Regions from separate parts of the Lysinibacillus sp. IITD104 genome, predicted to be linked through region 1. Evidence: riboswitches for the same ligand, from Rfam matches in the RefSeq annotation. Region 1 holds a riboswitch; the other holds the start of a gene.
What was found. A riboswitch is a leader RNA that binds a small molecule or an ion and turns the genes downstream of it on or off. The one in region 1 is predicted to bind preQ1.

Region 1 (4,463 bases):
CGGATTGAGTGCAGGATTGCCGCCTGAAATCGTAACAAATGAAAAACCATTGCCTCCCAGCTGCTTGAGCTCAGCCCAAATCTCTTCCGCTGTCATTTGGACAATAAGATGCTTTCCACTGCCATCCCACGTAAACGCTGAATCACACCAAGAACAGGAGTAATCACAGCCTGCGGTTCTCACAAACATTGTCTTCTGGCCAACGACCATTCCCTCACCTTGAATTGTTGGTCCAAAGATTTCAATTACAGGTATTTTACTCAACTTCCATCCACTCCCGTCTCGTTTCTGCATAGCTTGTCGGAGTTTCATAAAGTTTAATAAACTCTACACGCGCACCGTTATATCCTTCATCAAGCAAGGCCTCAGTCAACTTTTCGTATATCCACACAACAATGTTCTCTGCTGTCGTATTCATGGGCGGAAGTGTTTCATTTAAATAACGGTGATCTAAATGAATCTCTATTTTTCGTTTCCATATTTCTTTTATATCGCCAAAATCAATTATCAAACCACGTTCATCTGTGTAGCCACTCAGCCCTAATATAACTCGATAGGTATGACCGTGCAGATTTTTACATTTCCCCTCATAATGGTGCAGATGATGAGCAGCATCGAAGGTAAATTCTTTGCTGATGAGGACACGCTTTGCATGGTATTTCAATTGATTTCTTTGAATATCCACATCCATTTTCTGGAGTCTCTCAACGATTTTAAAATCTGACATGTCTTAAGACTCCTTCCTATAACTTAAATACTCATCAAGCCCTTTATTTCGCAATTTACATGCTGGGCATTCACCACAGCCATCTGCTATGACACCGTTATAGCAAGTCAACGTTCTTTCTCGTACAAACTCAAGTGCCCCAAGCTGATCAGCTAATTCCCATGTCTGTGCCTTATTCAGCCACATCAACGGAGTATCAATCACAAAGGAATCATCCATCGATAAATTTAATGTTACATTCAAGGATTTAATAAAGACATCACGGCAATCCGGATAGCCACTAAAATCAGTTTCACAAACACCTGTTACAATATGCTTCGCTCCTACTTGGCTCGCTAAAACGCCCGCAAATGAAAGAAAAAGGAGATTGCGACCAGGCACAAAAGTCGATGGGAGCTCACCATTTTCTCCGTCCTTCACCTTTATGTCTTGTCGTGTCAATGCATTCGGAGCAAGCTGGTTCAGAAGTGACATATCAAGTATATGATGCTTGATACCAAGTTCACTCGCTATCTCCTTTGCACATTCAATTTCAAGACGATGCCGTTGACCATAATCAAAAGTTACTGCCTCAATCTCTTCAAAGCGTTCTTTTGCCCAGAACAAACAAGTTGTGCTGTCCTGACCTCCACTAAATACTACAATTGCTTTTTCCTTTTTCATCTATAAAGACTCCCTTATATCGAAAAAACAGCACTCTAAGAAAAAGTGCTGCTTTCTTCTTAGTTTTTTTAAGAGGGTAGCTAAAAACCTCTTTCTTGCTTCATTTATCGATTATCAATTTTTTCTGGATTAAGATCGTGGTTCATTAAACGATAATTGGCGATTTCTTCGTATTTCGTTCCTGGCTTCCCATAGTTACACCATGGATCAATCGAGATACCCCCACGTGGAGTAAATTTTCCCCAAACCTCTATATATCTTGGATCAAGTAGTGTAATTAAATCATTCATAATGATATTTACGCAATCTTCATGGAAATCGCCATGATTTCTAAAACTGAATAAATACAACTTTAGTGATTTACTTTCAACAATTTTTTTATCTGGAATATACGAAATGTACATCGTAGCAAAATCAGGCTGATTTGTAAGCGGACATAAACTAGTAAACTCTGGGCAATTAAACTTAACAAAATAATCTCGATTAGCATGAAGATTATCCACTGCCTCTAATACCTCAGGTGCATAATCATAGGAATACTTTGTACCTTGATTACCTAATAGGGTCAAATCCTTTAATCCTTCTTCATGACTTCTGCCAGACATAAAAAAAACCTCCTTGTAAAATGTTTCCCAACACTTTTCAAGAGAGGCATCACCAATTCAGTCTATTAAAACATAAGTAAAAACATAAAAAAAGCCACGTCCGATATGGACATGGCATATTTGTCATGTTTCCATAGTTTTTTATAGAGGGTATCAGCTATGAACCTCTCCCGTTTTAGTCCGGGCATTCTTTTCTTCCATATCGTACAAAAAATAATACAGAACGTCAAATAGATTTTTTACAAAACTCTTAAATGATAAAAAGGATGATTACTGTAAGTCATTTATCATTTAAAAGTTCTACTTTTTTATTAAATTACTAGGAAAATAGAATTAATTCATTTTTGACAAAGTCATACTAATTATCAATATTTTGATATTTTTTAATATTCCGATATTCGAATTATCTCACCTGTGATAAATTGGAATTATCGCACTAAACTGAAAAGTGTGATAATTAAGAGTGGAGGGAGAAATGAGATTTGAAAAAGTTTAAGTTTACGAAGTTTTTAAGTAGTATGATAGCTTTCGTTATGGTGCTTTTTCTATTGGTTCCATTATCGAGTGCTAATGCTGAAGAATCGAAACCATTCAAGCAGGATAGTCAAAGTGAAAGCACACTTCAACTAAAGGCGGCTATCGCTGAACAGCTAAGCTTGTCTAAAGATGGTCCAACTCTTCACGAAAGCTTACAAAATGTATCAGGCAATCAAGAAGTTGCTGTCATCGTACATTTATCTGAAAAGCCTGTGGCACTAGAGCAAGGAATAAGCCAAGTGAAAGGCCAAAAGTTCTCTAATGCGCGAGCAAATGAAGTTCGTTCAAATGTAAAATCTCAACAAGCACAAGTAAAAAAAGAATTAGCTACTAAAAATGTTCAAATGACTCAAGGCTACACATTTGATACTGTTTTAAACGGCTTTGCAGCAACTGTGAAAGCAAATGACCTCCCGAAGCTGCTTTCAATAGAAGGAATTACATTAATCGAGCCTGATGCGATTGTTTACGCATCAGAAGACAATACAATGAAATCATCAGAACTTATTAAGGAAGATCAATTAGAGGCTCAAATGAATACAAGTATTTCTTTCCTCGGCATCGAACAGCTTTGGAAGGAAGGAATTGAAGGACAAGGTATAAAGGTGGCAGTATTAGATACTGGTATTGACGCAGATCACCCCGAGTTTGCTGGAATTTACAAGGGCGGGAAAAACTTCATTCCAAATTCATCAACTTACACAAAGCCTCGGGCAGATGACGATGCATCGGAAACATTGCCTTCTGAGCGTCCTGCCGGAACACCTGAATTTAATGAAAAAGGAAGCTCGTTCTATACTTCTCACGGTACCCATGTTGCTGGAACCATTGCAGCAATTGGAGCTAACAATTTCGGCATTAAAGGAATTGCTCCAAAAGTAGACCTTTATGCTTACCGTGTTCTTGGTGCATATGGAAGTGGGGCTACATCTGGTATTGTTAAAGCAATTGAAACGGCCGTAACAGAAAAAATGGACATAATCAACCTTTCTCTTGGTGGGGGGGCTAACTCTGAAACGGATGCTGGTTCATTTGCTATTAATAATGCAATGATGGCTGGAACAATCGGAGTAATTGCAACAGGGAACTCTGGCCCAAATCGAGGAACAATGGGCACGCCTGCAACTGCTCGTTTAGGCATTGCTGTCGGTAACACAACAAATCCTGAAACAATGTATAACGGTGAAGTGAATGTTACAGTTGGTGACTACAACTTAACAAAACAGCTCCCATTAATGGGAACAACTTTTGGAAGGGATTTAGCAACACAGCTTCAAGGAGAATTTGACCTAGTCGCTATTCCTGGAAACGGAGAAGTAAAAGACTATGAGGGAATCGATGTAGAAGGTAAAGTGGCATTGATCTCTCGTGGCAGTATCGCATTTGTTGATAAAATTGCAAATGCAAAGGCAAATGGGGCAGTCGCCACAATTATTCATAACTTTGCTGGGGGAACAAATGCACCTAATATTTCAGGTACATTCCTGGGTGATTCCTTTGCTTTTCTACCAACATTTGATATGTCCCAAACGGACGGCAATGCAATTCGTGCTGCATTAGCCGGTGGAACTGGAAAAGTTAGCTTTAGTCAATTTACTTCCACAAAGACACTGGGAGATGAAGTAAACGATTCAAGTTCCCGTGGACCATCTACACCAAACTTTGACATTAAACCAGATGTAAGTGCACCTGGAACAAACATTATGTCAACGATTCCAATGTATAAAAAGGATTTCCCTGATGCAGATTATGCAGAGGCATATGATCGTAAAACAGGAACTTCTATGGCAACACCGCATATTACAGGTATTGTTGCATTACTTAAACAAGCAAATCCTGATTGGAATGCGTTCGACATAAAAGTGGCGCTTTCTAATACAGCAAAGGTTTTAGATAAAACAAAATACGATGTGTTCTCTCAAGGTGCAGGT
Region 2 (4,463 bases), 3.9 Mb from region 1:
GCGCCTTACAGGAGCAGGAAAAGAAAGAACGAGATATTAGTTCTTTAAGAGCGATCTGCTGTGGTGGATCGGCTTCACCAACTCGACTCATTCGGACATTTGAGGAAAAATACGGAATACCTTATATTGTTGTCTACGGCATGACGGAAACTACACCAATCGTGGCATTGTCCAATTATATGTCGTGGATGGATGATTGGCCGATTGAAAAACGTATTGAAGCTCGAGCGATGCAAGGGATGACAATGGCAGGTATCGAATCTAGTATTATTAATGAGGCGGGTGAGGTTCCTTGGGATGGCGAAACGATGGGGGAATTACGTTTAAAAGGCCCATGGATTTCCGACGAATACTATCGTGATGAACGAACAGCAGATGCCTATCGAGATGGTTGGTTATATACTGGTGATATTGCAGTACGAACAGAGGATGGCTTTATTAAAATCACGGACCGTACAAAGGATCTTATAAAATCAGGTGGGGAATGGATTTCCTCTGTTGATTTGGAAAATGCACTAATGACGCATGATGCAGTTTTTGAAGCAGCTGTCATTGCCATGCCTCATGCTAAATGGCAGGAGCGTCCTTTAGCTTGTGTTGTATTGAAAGAGGGACAATCAGTAACTGAACAAGAGCTTCTTACCTTTTTAGAAAATCAATTTGCCAAGTGGTGGGTACCAGATGCAGTCGTATTTCTAGAAGAAATTCCAAAGACATCTGTCGGGAAATTCCTGAAAGCGAAGCTGCGAGATAATGTAGCTGAAATTTATCCTAAATCATTGGTATAGGTGAAAGAGCGATTTCCATAAATGGAAGTCGCTCTTTTTTTATTATTTAGCTAACATGTGGAAAACTTGTTCAACGTCTTTATCGCCACGACCAGAGATATTAATAATAATGCTTTCCTCAGGTGATAAAGTTGGTGCTAATTTTAGAGCATGGGCAACTGCATGTGAGCTTTCAAGAGCAGGAATAATACCTTCTACCTTAGAAAGTACTTGGAAGGCTTCTAAAACTTCTTCATTTGTCACGGTCACATACTCAGCACGGCCAATTGTTTTCAAATGGCTATGCTCAGGCCCAGCACCTGGATAATCTAAACCAGCTGCTATTGAATAGGTAGGAAGTGGATTACCTTCTGCGTCCTGAAGAACTAAACATTTGAAGCCGTGTAGCTCTCCTGGTGTTCCTTCGTTTAAGGTAGCAGCTTGATCCGGTTCTATTCCAATCAGACGAACATCTTCGTCTGCAATATAGTCAGCAAATGCCCCAATTGCATTACTACCGCCTCCTACACAGGCAAGAACAGCTGTTGGCAGCTTTCCTTCCTTTTCTAAAATCTGTTCACGACTTTCGCGGCTAATCACTGATTGAAAATGTTTAACCATTGATGGGAAGGGATGTGGTCCAACTGCCGAACCTAATAAATAGAAGGTTGTTTCATAGTTTTCTACCAAGTCAGCAAATGCTTCATCTACTGCATCCTTTAAGCGGCCTTGCCCTTTATCAACCGCTACGACTTTTGCGCCGAGAAGTTCCATGCGAAATACGTTCAATGCCTGACGTTTTGTATCCTCCAAGCCCATATAAATCGTGCAATCCATTCCAAACATGGCACACGCTGTAGCTGTTGCTACACCATGTTGACCTGCACCAGTTTCTGCAATTACACGGTTTGCGCCCATACGTTTGGCTAGTAAAATTTGTCCTAATACATTATTGATTTTATGGGAGCCTGTGTGGTTAAGGTCTTCCCGTTTTAAATAAATTTTTGCGCCACCTAATTGCTTTGTTAAATTTTCTGCAAAATAAAGAGGGGATTTACGACCGACATATTCACGGAAATAGTAATCTAATTCTTGTTTAAAGTCATCATCTTCTTTATACTTTTGAAAATTCTCATCTAGTATATTTAAAACATTTTGAAGCTCCTTTGGAACAAAGCTTCCACCAAATTCACCGAAATATCCCTTTTTCTCTACTACTGTACTCATCTTTCCTCGACTCCTCTATGCTAATTTTTCCAAAAAAAAAGCCACTCCAATCCCTTATAAAAAGGACGAGTAACCGTGGTGCCACCTTCATTCGCAATTTTTGCGCGCTTTCCTGCTCCGGTAACGGGGAGCGAAACGGCCTTACATTTGATAAGGCTGCTCTGAAGTCCATTCACAAGTTTGTACTACTGGTTTGCACCAACCACCAGCTCTCTTGAAGTAACAATGCTTGCTACTACTCTTCTTCCTTGCATTTATTAGAAAGAATTGTAGAGTATTTTCAGAATAGTGTCAAGAAAAAAGACGAATCTAAAAAGACCCGTCAGTTAAATCAAACTTTTAAAGTGAAGGCGTTTGTTTAATACATACATAATCGGTGCACCTACAGCTAATACAACAAATTCACCCGCCGCGACTGTTAGCCAAGTCCAAAAGAATGGTAGCTCTAAAGCCAAGTTCAGCTCAAAGGCAATAATAAACATAGTACATGTAAAGAGCAATGTATTAATAATTAAACGTGCCCAAATATTTTTGACAAATTTGCAGATTAAAATAAACAGTCCGAGTGTAATCATTGAATGACCTACACCAAACACTAAATCGTAAATGCCAAGTGGTGAAAATAGGTTAGAGATCAATACTCCAATAATAATCCCTACGGCAAAGCGTGGATTAAAGGCCACTAAATGGTTAAACATCTCAGAAACTCGGAACTGAACCTCTGTAAAACCAAATGGTGCAACAAGCATGGTTACAGCTATATAGAGAGCCGCAATGATACCACTTGCTGCTAAAAATTTTATCTTCATATTCATTTCTCCTTAGTTTTTTTTCGTGGGATGGTTACGAACCACGGTGCTTTCACACAAGTAAATATTTTATTATAGATATCTAGTAGAAGTCAAATGTCAGACTTTGTCTATAATGTCCTATCGTCGCAAAATTGTCATAAATATTTTTTACTATGTTGAAAAAAGAAATCGAATAACTAAAACAGCGTAGTTTAGCGGTTTAAAGCGCCAAATTAAATGAAAAACTAAAATATTTTGTCACTTTTAAAAGTCAGAACATTCATAATGTTGTTGACGGAGCTCGATAATAACGATAATATAGCGATACATTCACACTTTGTTTGGATAAAGTGCGATAGATATTCGAGAATATAATCGGGGGGATTATTTGTGAAAAGCAATGTAAAGAAGTTGTCATTCCTTCTTTTTGGATTAGTGTTGCTTCTTGCTGCTTGTGGTAGCAGTGGCTCAGGTACAACAGATTCAAAAGGAAATGAATCAAACAATGCAAGTGAGAGCGGAAATGCAGATGATAAAACATATAAAATCGGGATTACTCAAATTGTTGAGCATCCATCGTTAAACGCAGCAACGGAAGGCTTTAAAAAAGCAATTGAAGATGCAGGCTTAAAAGTTGACTACGATCCACAAATTGCACAGGGGGATAATAGCCTTAACACAACGATTGCTAACAATCTAGTAAGTGCAAACGTAGATTTAATTTTTGCAAACTCTACACCTTCTGCACAAGCCGCTGCAACAGCAACAAGTGATATTCCAATTATTTTTACATCGGTTACAGATGCTGTTGGTGCACAGTTAATTGACTCAATGGAAAAGCCAGGGAAAAATATTACAGGCACAATCGATTTACATCCTGAAACGATTTCTAAAACAGTAGCATTCCTAAAAGAACTTGGTGCGAAAAAGGTAGGGATGGTCTACAATGCAGGTGAGCAAAACTCAGTTGCCCAAGTTTCAGAAGTGAAAAAGGTTATGGATGAACAAGGTTTAAAGGTGGTAGAAGCATCAGCATCCACTTCAGCAGATGTAAAACAAGCGACAGAATCTCTAATTGGTAAAGTAGATGCTTTCTATATTATTACTGATAACACAGTAGTTTCTGCATTAGAATCGGTAATTGATGTTGCCAATACGAATAAACTACCATTAATCGTAGGAGAACTGGATTCTGTGGCACGTGGCGGTTTAGCCGCTTATGGTTTTGAATATTTTGATATCGGCTATGAAGCGGGTCAAATGGCTGTGAAAATTTTAAAAGGTGAAGCTACACCTGCCGATACACCCGCACAATACCCACAAAATCTGAAACTATTAATCAATAAAAAAGTTGCAGATGATTTAGGAATCGAAATTAAAGATTCTTGGGGTGCCGAAATTCTAGAACAGTAAAACGAAGCGGGGGAGAACTATCCCCGCTTTATCTTCATTTTACAAGCGATATAAATAATAAAGAGATTTAGGAGATGATTCAACGATGTTTTTAGCATTATTTGGCGCAGTGGAGCAAGGAATCATCTATGCAATTATGGCACTTGGTGTATATTTAACATTTCGGGTGTTAGATTTTCCGGATTTAACGGTTGATGGAAGCTTTGTAACAGGGGCGGCAACGGCAGCAACAATGGTTTTGCTTGGCTACCACCCAATCTTAGCG

Region 2: linked by a shared signal. The riboswitch ahead of V1L66_RS20290 (QueT transporter family protein) and the one ahead of queF (preQ(1) synthase) in region 1 are both predicted to bind preQ1.

Annotation. Positions count from the first base shown of each region.
Region 1 covers NZ_JBAHYH020000001.1:68,031-72,493, reverse strand. Annotated here, with positions in the region: gene queE (7-carboxy-7-deazaguanine synthase QueE) at 1-264, opposite strand, end outside; gene queD (6-carboxytetrahydropterin synthase QueD) at 257-727, opposite strand; gene queC (7-cyano-7-deazaguanine synthase QueC) at 731-1,390, opposite strand; gene queF (preQ(1) synthase) at 1,495-1,995, opposite strand; PreQ1 riboswitch class I at 2,123-2,169, opposite strand; gene V1L66_RS00320 (S8 family serine peptidase) at 2,478-4,463, shown strand, end outside.
Region 2 covers NZ_JBAHYH020000001.1:4,016,856-4,021,318, reverse strand. Annotated here, with positions in the region: gene V1L66_RS20300 (long-chain fatty acid--CoA ligase) at 1-788, shown strand, start outside; gene trpB (tryptophan synthase subunit beta) at 831-1,994, opposite strand; T-box leader at 2,053-2,252, opposite strand; gene V1L66_RS20290 (QueT transporter family protein) at 2,321-2,803, opposite strand; PreQ1 riboswitch class I at 2,810-2,854, opposite strand; gene V1L66_RS20285 (ABC transporter substrate-binding protein) at 3,176-4,198, shown strand; gene V1L66_RS20280 (ABC transporter permease) at 4,284-4,463, shown strand, end outside.